2 linked regions of the Salipiger abyssi genome follow. The protein of the gene in region 2 binds, or shares a complex with, the protein of the main gene of each other region. Links are inferred from orthologs where the notes say so. Each region holds a gene or a part of one and is shown on either strand. Other genes may lie near its edges.

Region 1 (6,030 bases), 3.5 Mb from region 2 along the record:
AGGCCTCCTGACGCTCTTCGCGGGCCGAAATCTCGCTCCAGGCGCGGTTGATGTCGATGAGCCGCTTTTCCGAGAGCTTCACCGCCTCCTCGGGCACGCCGCGCGCCTGCATCACGTCGGGGTGGCTGTCGCGCACGAGCTGGCGCCAGTGGCGGCGAATCTCGGGCATGGGCGTATCGGGCGTCACCCCCAGCACCGCATAGGGGTCGGGCGCCGCATCGGGCACGAAGCGGGCACGCAGGGCGCGGAAATCGGGCTGCGGCACGCCGAAGATCTCGGCCACGCGTTCAAGGAACTGATCCTCGCCGGGGTGGTAATGCCCGTCGGCCACGGCGATGTGAAAGAGCCCCTCCATCAGGTCGCAGACCGGCCCCGTGGAGCTGCCGAACATGCGGCGGATGCGGCGGGCATATTCCTCGAACCCGGCCACGTCCTGCCGGGCGAGGTTGAAAACCCGCGCCGCCGCCTTCTCGTCCTCGGGCGCGATATAGAACACCTCGCGGAAGGCGGCGACCTCGTTGCGGGTCACCTGCCCGTCGGCCTTGGCCATCTTGGCCGACAGCGCGATCACCGCGATGGTAAAGGCCACACTGCGTTCGGGAGGCTGGCGCAGACGGTCAAAGACCGCGCCCAGCCCCTCGCCCTTGGCCAGCGCGGAAAGCGCCTCGGAAATGCGGGTCCAGATCGACATGGGAGGATATTACGCTGTCCGCGCGGAACTGTCAGGGCGGCTCAGAGAAATTTCTGCATCAGCACAAGGTCCATCCAGCGACCGAACTTGTAGCCGACCTGCGGCAGCCGTGCCGTCTCGCGGAAACCGATGGCGGTATGAAAGGCCACGCCCTCGGGGTTTTCCGCCGAAACGCCGGCAAAGAGCGAATGCACCCCCTGCCCCCGCGCCACCTCTTCGAGCGTGCTCATCAGCGCGCGGCCCGCACCGCGCCCGCGCGCGGCGGGCGACAGGATGATCGTGTGCTCCTTGGTGCGCGCATAGCCGGGGCCGGCGCGGAAGGGAAAGAAGGTGGCAAGGCCCAGCAGCGCGCCCTCCGCCTCCGCCACCTGAAAGGCCGGGCCGCGCGTGGCGATATCGGCGGCGAGGCCGGTTTCGGTCTTGAGTTCGGTGCTGAAGGTGATGGCGGTGTTTTCGATCCACGGGTTCCAGAGCGCCACCAGCGCCGCTGCATCCTCCGCCCGCGCCGGGCGGACGATCATTGCAGGATCCTCACCTGACCCTGCGCATTGCGCAGCTCGGCCCGCAGCCCCGGCGCGTCGCCCGTCGCGAAGCGCACCAGCGGTGCGTCGAGATACGGCACCAGCAGCGCCTCCAGCGCTTCGGCCTCGGGATGGGTGACGACCAGCCGGGCCAGCGTGGTGCCGGAGGCCGAGAGCATAGCGCCGGCGGGCACCGGGCTGCGCCACTCGATCAGCGCCGGGAACATCCCGTCAAAGGGCAGCATGCCGTCCTCGGGCACCGACATGACCCAGCGCAACCGCCCGCGCGACAGCTCGACCGGGCGCCCGGCCATGGGCAGCGCCGCGAGCGCGGCGTCCATATCCGTCACCCGGCAGATCCACTTGTCCAGACGCGCCGGCCCCTCGAACCGGTCGAGCCCGAACCAGCGCGGCTCCTCCGGCGGGGGGGCCGCAGGGTCGATGGACATGGCTTCGAGATAGAGCCCGTGCCCCAGCCCCAGAAGCTGGTTATGGGTGCCGTAGCGCGGGTGTTCCCCGCCCGGCAAAAGCGGCATGCCAACCGCCGCCTCGGAATGCGCGACCGCCTCTTCCAGGCTCTCGCCCAGCACCGCGATGTGATCCAGCTGAAGCTTCATCCGCCATCCGCTCGTCCTGACCCGTTCGACCCAAGATAGGGCGCGGAAATCATTAAGGAAATGGCAAAAATGCACAAGCGACCCAAACGCATGCGCCGGACCGTGTGGATTTTGTGTCTCTCCGGAGGTCGGACGGGCCGGTTTCGGCCCGTCCGGGAGAGGTTTACGTAACGCCTTTACGCGGCGATCAGCCCCGCGCCTCGCGGATCAGCTTGAGGATATCCTGCGCCGCGTCGGGGATATTGGTGCCCGGGCCGAAGATCGCCTTCACCCCGGCATCGTAGAGGAACTGGTAATCCTGATGCGGGATCACCCCACCGCAGATCACGATGATATCCTCGGCCCCCTGCGCCTTCAGCGCGGCGATGAGCTGCGGTGCCAGCGTCTTGTGGCCGGCTGCCTGCGACGAGATCCCGACGATATGCACGTCGTTGTCGATGGCGTCCTGCGCCGCCTCTTCGGGGGTCTGGAAGAGCGGGCCCACATCGACGTCAAAGCCGATATCGGCAAAGGCCGTGGCGATCACCTTGGCGCCCCGGTCATGGCCGTCCTGCCCCATCTTGACCACCAGCATACGCGGGCGGCGGCCTTCTTCCTCGGCGAAATCGTCCACCGCCTTCTGGATCGCGGCAAAGCCCTCGTCGCCCTCGTAGGCGGCGCCATAGACGCCCGCGAGCGTCTTTACCTCGGCCCGGTGACGGCCGAACACCTTTTCCATCGCCATGCTGATTTCCCCAACGGAGGCCCGGGCACGGGCCGCTTCCACCGCGGCTTCCAGCAGGTTGCCGCCCTCTTTCGCGCGCCGTTCCAGCTCGGCCAGCGCGGCGTCGCAGGCGGGCTGGTCCCTCTCGCTGCGGATACGCTCCAGCGCCTTCACCTGACCGTCACGCACCTTGGCGTTGTCGATATCGAGAATGTCGAGATCGTCTTCTTTCTCGAGCCGGTACTTGTTGACGCCGACGATCACGTCGTCGCCCCGGTCGATATCGGCCTGACGCCGCGCCGCCGTCTCCTCGATGCGCAGCTTGGGCATGCCGGAGGCCACCGCCTTGGTCATGCCGCCCATCTCGTCGACCTCCTCGATCAGCTTCCACGCCGCCTCGGCCAAATCGGCGGTGAGCTTTTCGACATAGTAGGAGCCCGCCATCGGATCGACGACCTTGGTCACGCCGGTCTCTTCCTGGAGGATGAGCTGGGTGTTGCGCGCGATCCGCGCCGAGAATTCGGTCGGCAGCGCGATCGCCTCGTCGAGCGCGTTGGTGTGCAGCGACTGGGTGCCGCCCAGAACCGCGCTCATCGCCTCATAGGCGGTGCGGATGACGTTGTTATACGGGTCCTGCTCGGCCAGCGACACGCCAGAGGTCTGGCAGTGGGTACGCAGCATCTTGGAGCGGGCGGATTGCGCCCCCAGCTCGGTCATGATGCGCGCCCAGAGCATGCGCGCGGCGCGCAGCTTGGCGATCTCCATGAAGAAGTTCTTACCGATGGCAAAGAAGAACGACAGCCGCCCGGCGAACTTGTCGATATCCATGCCGGCATCCATTGCCGTCTTCACGTATTCCTTGCCGTCCGCCAGCGTATAGGCCAGCTCCTGCACCAGGTTCGCGCCGGCCTCCTGCATGTGATAGCCGGAGATCGAGATCGAGTTGAATTTCGGCATCTCGTTCGAGGTATATTCGATGATGTCCGAGATGATCCGCATCGAGGGTTCGGGCGGATAGATATAGGTGTTCCGCACCATGAACTCTTTGAGGATGTCGTTCTGGATCGTGCCCGAGAGCAGCGCGCGGTCGTGGCCCTGCTCCTCGCCGGTGACGATGAAGTTGGCCAGCACCGGGATCACCGCGCCGTTCATGGTCATCGAGACCGAGACCTTGTCGAGCGGGATGCCGTCGAAGAGGATCTTCATGTCCTCGACGCTGTCGATGGCGACGCCCGCCTTGCCGACATCGCCCACCACGCGCGGGTGGTCGCTGTCATAGCCCCGGTGGGTGGCAAGGTCGAAGGCCACGGACACGCCCTGCTGCCCGGCGGCCAGCGCCTTGCGGTAGAAGGCGTTTGATTCCTCCGCCGTCGAAAAGCCGGCATATTGCCGGATCGTCCAGGGGCGCCCGGCATACATCGTCGCCTTGACGCCGCGGGTGAAGGGCTCGAACCCCGGCAGCTCGCCGATCTGCGGCAGCCCTTCCACGTCCTCGGCGGTATAGAGCGGCTTGACCTCGATGCCTTCCAGCGTGTCCCAGGTCAGATCCTCCAGCGGGCGGCCCCGCAGCTCCTTTTCAGCGAGATTGCGCCAATCGTCCGTCTTGGCTGTCATCGTCTTGTCCTCTCTCTCTGGGAGCCGGCGGCCAGTTGATCCTGTCCTGTCCGGGCTCCGGGTCTTCCGTCAGTCGGGCCAGACCATCCGCCCCGGCGCGCAGCCAGAACAGATCGTCCGCATAGGTTTCGCGCAGGCGGGCGGCCTGCCCGGGCGAGAACGGCATCCAGCGCCCCTCGCCCTCGGGCAACGCAGCGGCGGCCGCGCCGCGTTCGGCCAGCAGCACCCGCAGCCGTGCCAGATCGGGCCCGCGATGTTCCCAGATCCCGCCGGACGGCAGCGGCGGCGCAAAGCGCAGCCCCGCCGCATGCATCAGCAGCCGGTCGGGGCGCGACGCAAAGCGTTCGAAGGGCGTGACCAGCAGCTCCGTTCCCGGCAGTGCCGCGGCGATATCGGCGATCACCGGGCGCCAGCTCTGCTCGCGCGCCGCCAGCGCGTCGATCTGCGCCACATCCGGCGGCGGCAGGCCGCGCCCGACGAGAAAGGCCAGCGCCGAGGCCCACCACATCTCGGGCGAGCGGATCTGCAACACCGTGCGGCGCACCGGGCCAAACGCCTCCGCCACCCGCGCCAGCCGCTGGCCGGCCTGCGGATAGGGTCGCCGCGCGCGCAGGCAGGCGCGCGGACTGCCCAGCATATCCTCGTCCGTGACCAGCAGCAGCGGCAGCTCGCGCCGCGCCGAGGCCGCGACCGCAAGCCGGACCCTCCCCGTGGCGCGCCGCGCCGAGGCCGCGACCGCAAGCCGGACCCTCCCCGTGGCGCGCCGCGCCGCCACCGGATCGGCAGACGGCGCCATCAGCCCGTGAAACAGCCCGTTGCGGGTGCGCCACGGCCCCCAGAAGCCGACGCCCTGCCCCGCCAGAGGCGCGTCGGCGCCGCGCAGATAGGTCTGAAACGTGGTCGAGCCCGCGCGATGGGCCCCGAGATGCAGGACGATGTCCATTCCGGTCCGTCTCCATATGGGAAATCCGCGCCATCATGCGCCCCTCCCCATGAGAAACCGGTTAAGTCCGGAAAAATTCGCGCGCGCCGCTGCGAAACGCTGTGCAGAGCCGGCGCGCGCGCCTATATCTGAGGGTATGAAGCGCTGCATCACCCTTGTGTCGATTGGATTTTTCACCCTCACCGCCGGGCTCGGCGCGGCGCAGGGCGCCGAACCGACCGAGGCCGAGACGATCCGCCCCGCCGATGAGGCCACGCTGGAGGAGTTCCTCTGGATCAAGCGCCCGCTGGTGGTCTTTGCCGACAACCCCGCCGATCCGCGATATGTGCAGCAGATGCAGCTCATCACCGAGCGGCTCGATGCGCTGGAAGAGCGCGATGTGATCGTGATCACCGACACCGATCCCTCGGCGCGCTCGCCGATCCGGCGCAAGCTGCGCCCGCGCGGCTTCATGTTCACGCTGATCGCCAAGGACGGCACGGTCATCATCCGCAAGCCCGCGCCCTGGGACGTGCGCGAGATCTCGCGCTCCATCGACAAGCAGCCGCTGCGCCAGCAGGAGGTGCGCGACCAGCACGGGACATTGCAACAATAACTCCGCCCGCGCCGACCGCCGCGCCAGGACACCAGCCCGCCCTCCGCCGCCGTGATGGCGACGGGCAGACCGGCATCGTGTCTCAGCGCGGCGTGCATGGGATCACTCGAACTCCATGATCACATCGTCGACGGCGAGGCTGTCGCCCGGACCGGCGTTGATCTTCTTCACGGTGCCCTTGCGTTCGGCGCGCAGGATGTTCTCCATCTTCATCGCCTCGACGGTGCAGAGCGCCTGGCCCTCCTGCACCTCGTCGCCCTCGGCCACGTTCATCTTCACGATGAGGCCGGGCATCGGGCAGAGCAGCATCTTGGAGGTATCCGGCGGCAGCTTTTCGGGCATCAGC
Region 2 (2,997 bases):
TGTGACCCGTCATCGGGCCTTTGCCGGTCAGTTCGCATACGCGCGACATGGGTCCATCCTCATCGTCTCGGGGCGAAAATCCGGCTCTGGCAGTCTGTGCCGTTCCTTCGCCAATATGAAAGGGCGCCACAGCGGCGCCCGGAAATCTGGTCGGGCTTCTCTAGCCCCAAGCCCCCGGCGCGTCAAGCCCTTCTCCGGCAGGCTTTCACCCCTTGTTCACAACCGGCACCGCCGCCGCGCCGAGCGCGGTGAACCGCGCCGCGAGCGCCGGCCTGCCGTGCCGCTCGGCAACCCGGCGCATATGGTCGAAATAGCTCGGCGACAGGCGCCGCGCGGCCCGGTGCCCGGCGATCAGCCGCGCCGCATCGACCCCGCCATGCACCAGCTCCGCCTGCATCTGCGGAAAGAACCCGCCCTGCCGCAGCACCCGCGTCGGCGGGTGCCCGCCCCCGGCCAGCCGGCAGATGCGCAGGCGCGGAAAGATCACCTGGGCCATCAGCGCGTGCCGCAGGTCGTTGGCCACGAAGGGATCGCAGAGCACCGCCCCGCGCAGCGCCGGGCTGCCATGCCGCGCCAGATCGCCGAGTGCGGCGTCGAATCCCTCCGCCTCGCGCCGATAGCGCCGGTCGAAGGGCACTAGCTCCGGCGCGATGGAGATCTGCGGCGAGATCGCGATCACCTGCGCGATGTTCAGCGCCGCCGAAAACCGAAAGGCGCCGTAGCCGCCCATGGAAAACCCCATCGACACGACGCGCCGGAATCGCTGCGCCAGCTCGCGCAGCACCGCCTCCAGCGCCTGTGTCTCGTCATTGACGAACCAGTCGTTCCAACGGCTCTGGATATGCAGATGCGCATAGCCGCGCGCGGTAAAGGCGCGCACCGGGCGCACGGTGTCGAAATCGCCGGGCTCGCCGATGCGCTGGCGAAAACTCACGAAAAGCCGCTTGTTGCCGCCCTTGAAGAGATCGGCCCGCAGCAGCGCGCCGTCGAAGACGCGCTCGCTCTTCATGCGCCGGGGGTCTCTCCCAGATAGGTCTCGAGCAATTCATCGGCAGCGGCGGCGGCGCTGATCCCGCCCTCTTCCACCTGATGCGCCAGCGCCGTCATGGCGCCCTTCACGGGTTCGCGCCGCAGCCGCGCCAGCAGCCCCTCGCGCACCTCGGATTCGAACCAGAACCGCGCCTGCCCGGCCCGGCGCGCGGCGAAATGCCCGGTCTCGCGGCGCCACTCGGTCAGCGCCTGCATCTCGTCCCAGGCCTTCTGCAAGCCCTCCTCCTCCAGCGCCGAGACGGTCAGCGCCTTGGGAAAGCCCTGCGGATCCTGCGGTCGCTTGCGCAAGAGCCGCAGCGCGCCCGCGTAGTCGGCGCAGGTGCGCGTGGCGGTGGCCTTGAGATCGCCATCGGCCTTGTTGATCAGGATGATATCGGCGGTCTCCATGATGCCGCGCTTCACCCCCTGCAACTCGTCGCCGCCCGCCGGCGCCAGCAGCAGCAGGAAGAGATCCGACATCTCCGCCACCACGGTTTCCGACTGGCCCACACCAACGGTCTCGATGAGAATCACGTCGAATCCGGCGGCCTCGCAAAGCCCGATCGCCTCACGGGTCCGCCGCGCCACGCCCCCCAGTTGCGATTGCGCCGGCGAGGGCCGGATAAAGGCATTGGGATCGCGGCTCAGCCGCTCCATCCGGGTCTTGTCGCCAAGGATCGAGCCGCCCGAACGCGCCGAGGACGGGTCCACCGCCAGCACCGCCACTTTCAGCCCCTGCGCCGTCAGCATCATGCCGAAGGCCTCGATAAAGGTGGATTTCCCCACCCCCGGCGTGCCCGAAAGCCCGATACGCAGCGCCTCGCGCCCGGCGCCGCGCAGCTTTTCCAGCAGCTCCCGTGCCGCCGCCCGGTGATCGGCCCGCCCGCTTTCCACCAGCGTGATCGCCCGCGCCAGCGCGCGCCGCTCGCCTTTCAGAATGCGTTCCGCCAGATCGCCGATATCCATGCCGTCCACCTCGTCAATTCCGCCTCCGAAATGACCCGCCCCGCGCCGCGATGTCCACCCCCTGCCGGCGCCTGTGCGTCTTCTCTTTCACAAATACGCAAAATGCTCCCGGCAGCCAAAGGCACCGCCGCGATGGACCCCGCCCGCCACATGCGCCATAAGCCGCGCCATGGACCGCCTGCCCATCGACGCCGCCCTGCCCGAGCTGATATCCGCCCTGCGCGATGCCGGCCGCGCCGTGCTGCAAGCCCCGCCCGGCGCCGGCAAGACCACCCGCGTGCCGCTCGCCATGCTGGAGGCCGGCCTCACGCCACAAAAGATCGTCATGCTGGAGCCGCGCCGCCTCGCCGCCCGCGCCGCCGCCGCGCGCATGGCCGAGACGCTCGGCGAGGCCCCGGGGCAAACCGTCGGCTACCGCATCCGCGGCGAGGCCAAGGTCTCGAAAACCACCCGCATCGAGGTGGTGACCGAGGGCATCCTCACCCGCATGATCCAGTCCGACCCGGAGCTTTCCGGCATCGGCGCGGTGATCTTCGACGAGTTCCACGAACGCTCGCTCAATGCCGATCTCGGCCTCGCGCTTTGCCTGGAGATCGCCGGCGCCCTGCGCGACGACCTGCTCCTGCTGGCGATGTCGGCGACGCTCGACGCCCAGCCGGTGGCCGATCTCATGGCCGCCCCCATCGTCACCTCCGAGGGCCGCGCCTTTCCGGTCGAGACCCGCTGGCTCGACGCGCCCCTGCCCAAGCGCCAGCGCTTCGAAGACGCCATGGCCGATCTCATCGCCCGGGCCGCGTCCGAGACCGAGGGCGGCATTCTCGCCTTCCTGCCCGGCGAGGGCGAGATCCGCCGCACCCAGGCGCTGCTGGCCAAGCGCCTGCCGAAAGACATCCAGATCCGTCCGCTCTTCGGCGCCATGGAGTTCGCCGCCCAGCGCGCCGCGATCCGCCCCGAGACGCAGGGCCGCAAGCTGGTGCTGGCCACCGCCATCGCCGAAACCTC

The links. Proteins that work in one complex are often made in the same cells at the same time.
Region 1: the proteins of meaB (region 2) and scpA are in contact, whole or in part, in a crystal structure (PDB 8DPB), measured with the Methylorubrum extorquens proteins. The link is inferred for Salipiger abyssi from one-to-one orthologs. Residues at the interface, in SOR26638.1 of Methylorubrum extorquens: Arg20, Ala21, Ala24, Arg25, Thr28, Ser32, Arg33, Arg34, His37, Thr98, Gly99, Gly100, Ser101, Ile102, Leu103, Lys106, Thr107, Ala110, Ala113, Ile114, Asp115, Arg116, Ala118, Phe119, Ile120, Arg121, Pro122, Pro124; in SOR27001.1 of Methylorubrum extorquens: Glu577, Glu578, Asn579, Asp580, Gly581, Arg582, Arg583, Arg585, His596, Ala604, Ser605, Ala608, Asp609, Gly611, Phe612, Asp613, Val614, Asp615, Ile616, Gly617, Pro618, Leu619, Glu625, Arg628, Gln629, Val631, Glu632, Asn633, Asp634, Glu661.

Annotation. Positions count from the first base shown.
Region 1 is NZ_CP015093.1:670,433-676,462, forward strand. The notes cover bases 1,582-4,581. They hold scpA (methylmalonyl-CoA mutase), read right to left. Parts: upstream 4,147-4,581; coding sequence 2,017-4,146; downstream 1,582-2,016. Other genes in these bases: Ga0080574_RS06810 (VOC family protein), read right to left, coding at 1,582-1,829; Ga0080574_RS06820 (hypothetical protein), read right to left, coding at 4,109-4,581. Outside these bases: Ga0080574_RS06800 (molecular chaperone DjiA), read right to left, coding at 1-691; Ga0080574_RS06805 (GNAT family N-acetyltransferase), read right to left, coding at 733-1,212; more of Ga0080574_RS06810, read right to left, coding at 1,209-1,581; more of Ga0080574_RS06820, read right to left, coding at 4,582-5,089; Ga0080574_RS06825 (DUF4174 domain-containing protein), read left to right, coding at 5,226-5,684; Ga0080574_RS06830 (acetyl-CoA carboxylase biotin carboxylase subunit), read right to left, coding at 5,787-6,030. UniProt on the Escherichia coli protein: Catalyzes the interconversion of succinyl-CoA and methylmalonyl-CoA. Could be part of a pathway that converts succinate to propionate.
Region 2 is NZ_CP015093.1:4,196,002-4,198,998, forward strand. It holds meaB (methylmalonyl Co-A mutase-associated GTPase MeaB), read right to left. Parts: upstream 1,996-2,997; coding sequence 1,006-1,995; downstream 1-1,005. Other genes in the region: rpmB (50S ribosomal protein L28), read right to left, coding at 1-49; Ga0080574_RS24005 (alpha/beta hydrolase), read right to left, coding at 206-1,009; hrpB (ATP-dependent helicase HrpB), read left to right, coding at 2,165-2,997. UniProt on the Escherichia coli protein: Binds and hydrolyzes GTP. Likely functions as a G-protein chaperone that assists AdoCbl cofactor delivery to the methylmalonyl-CoA mutase (MCM) ScpA and reactivation of the enzyme during catalysis.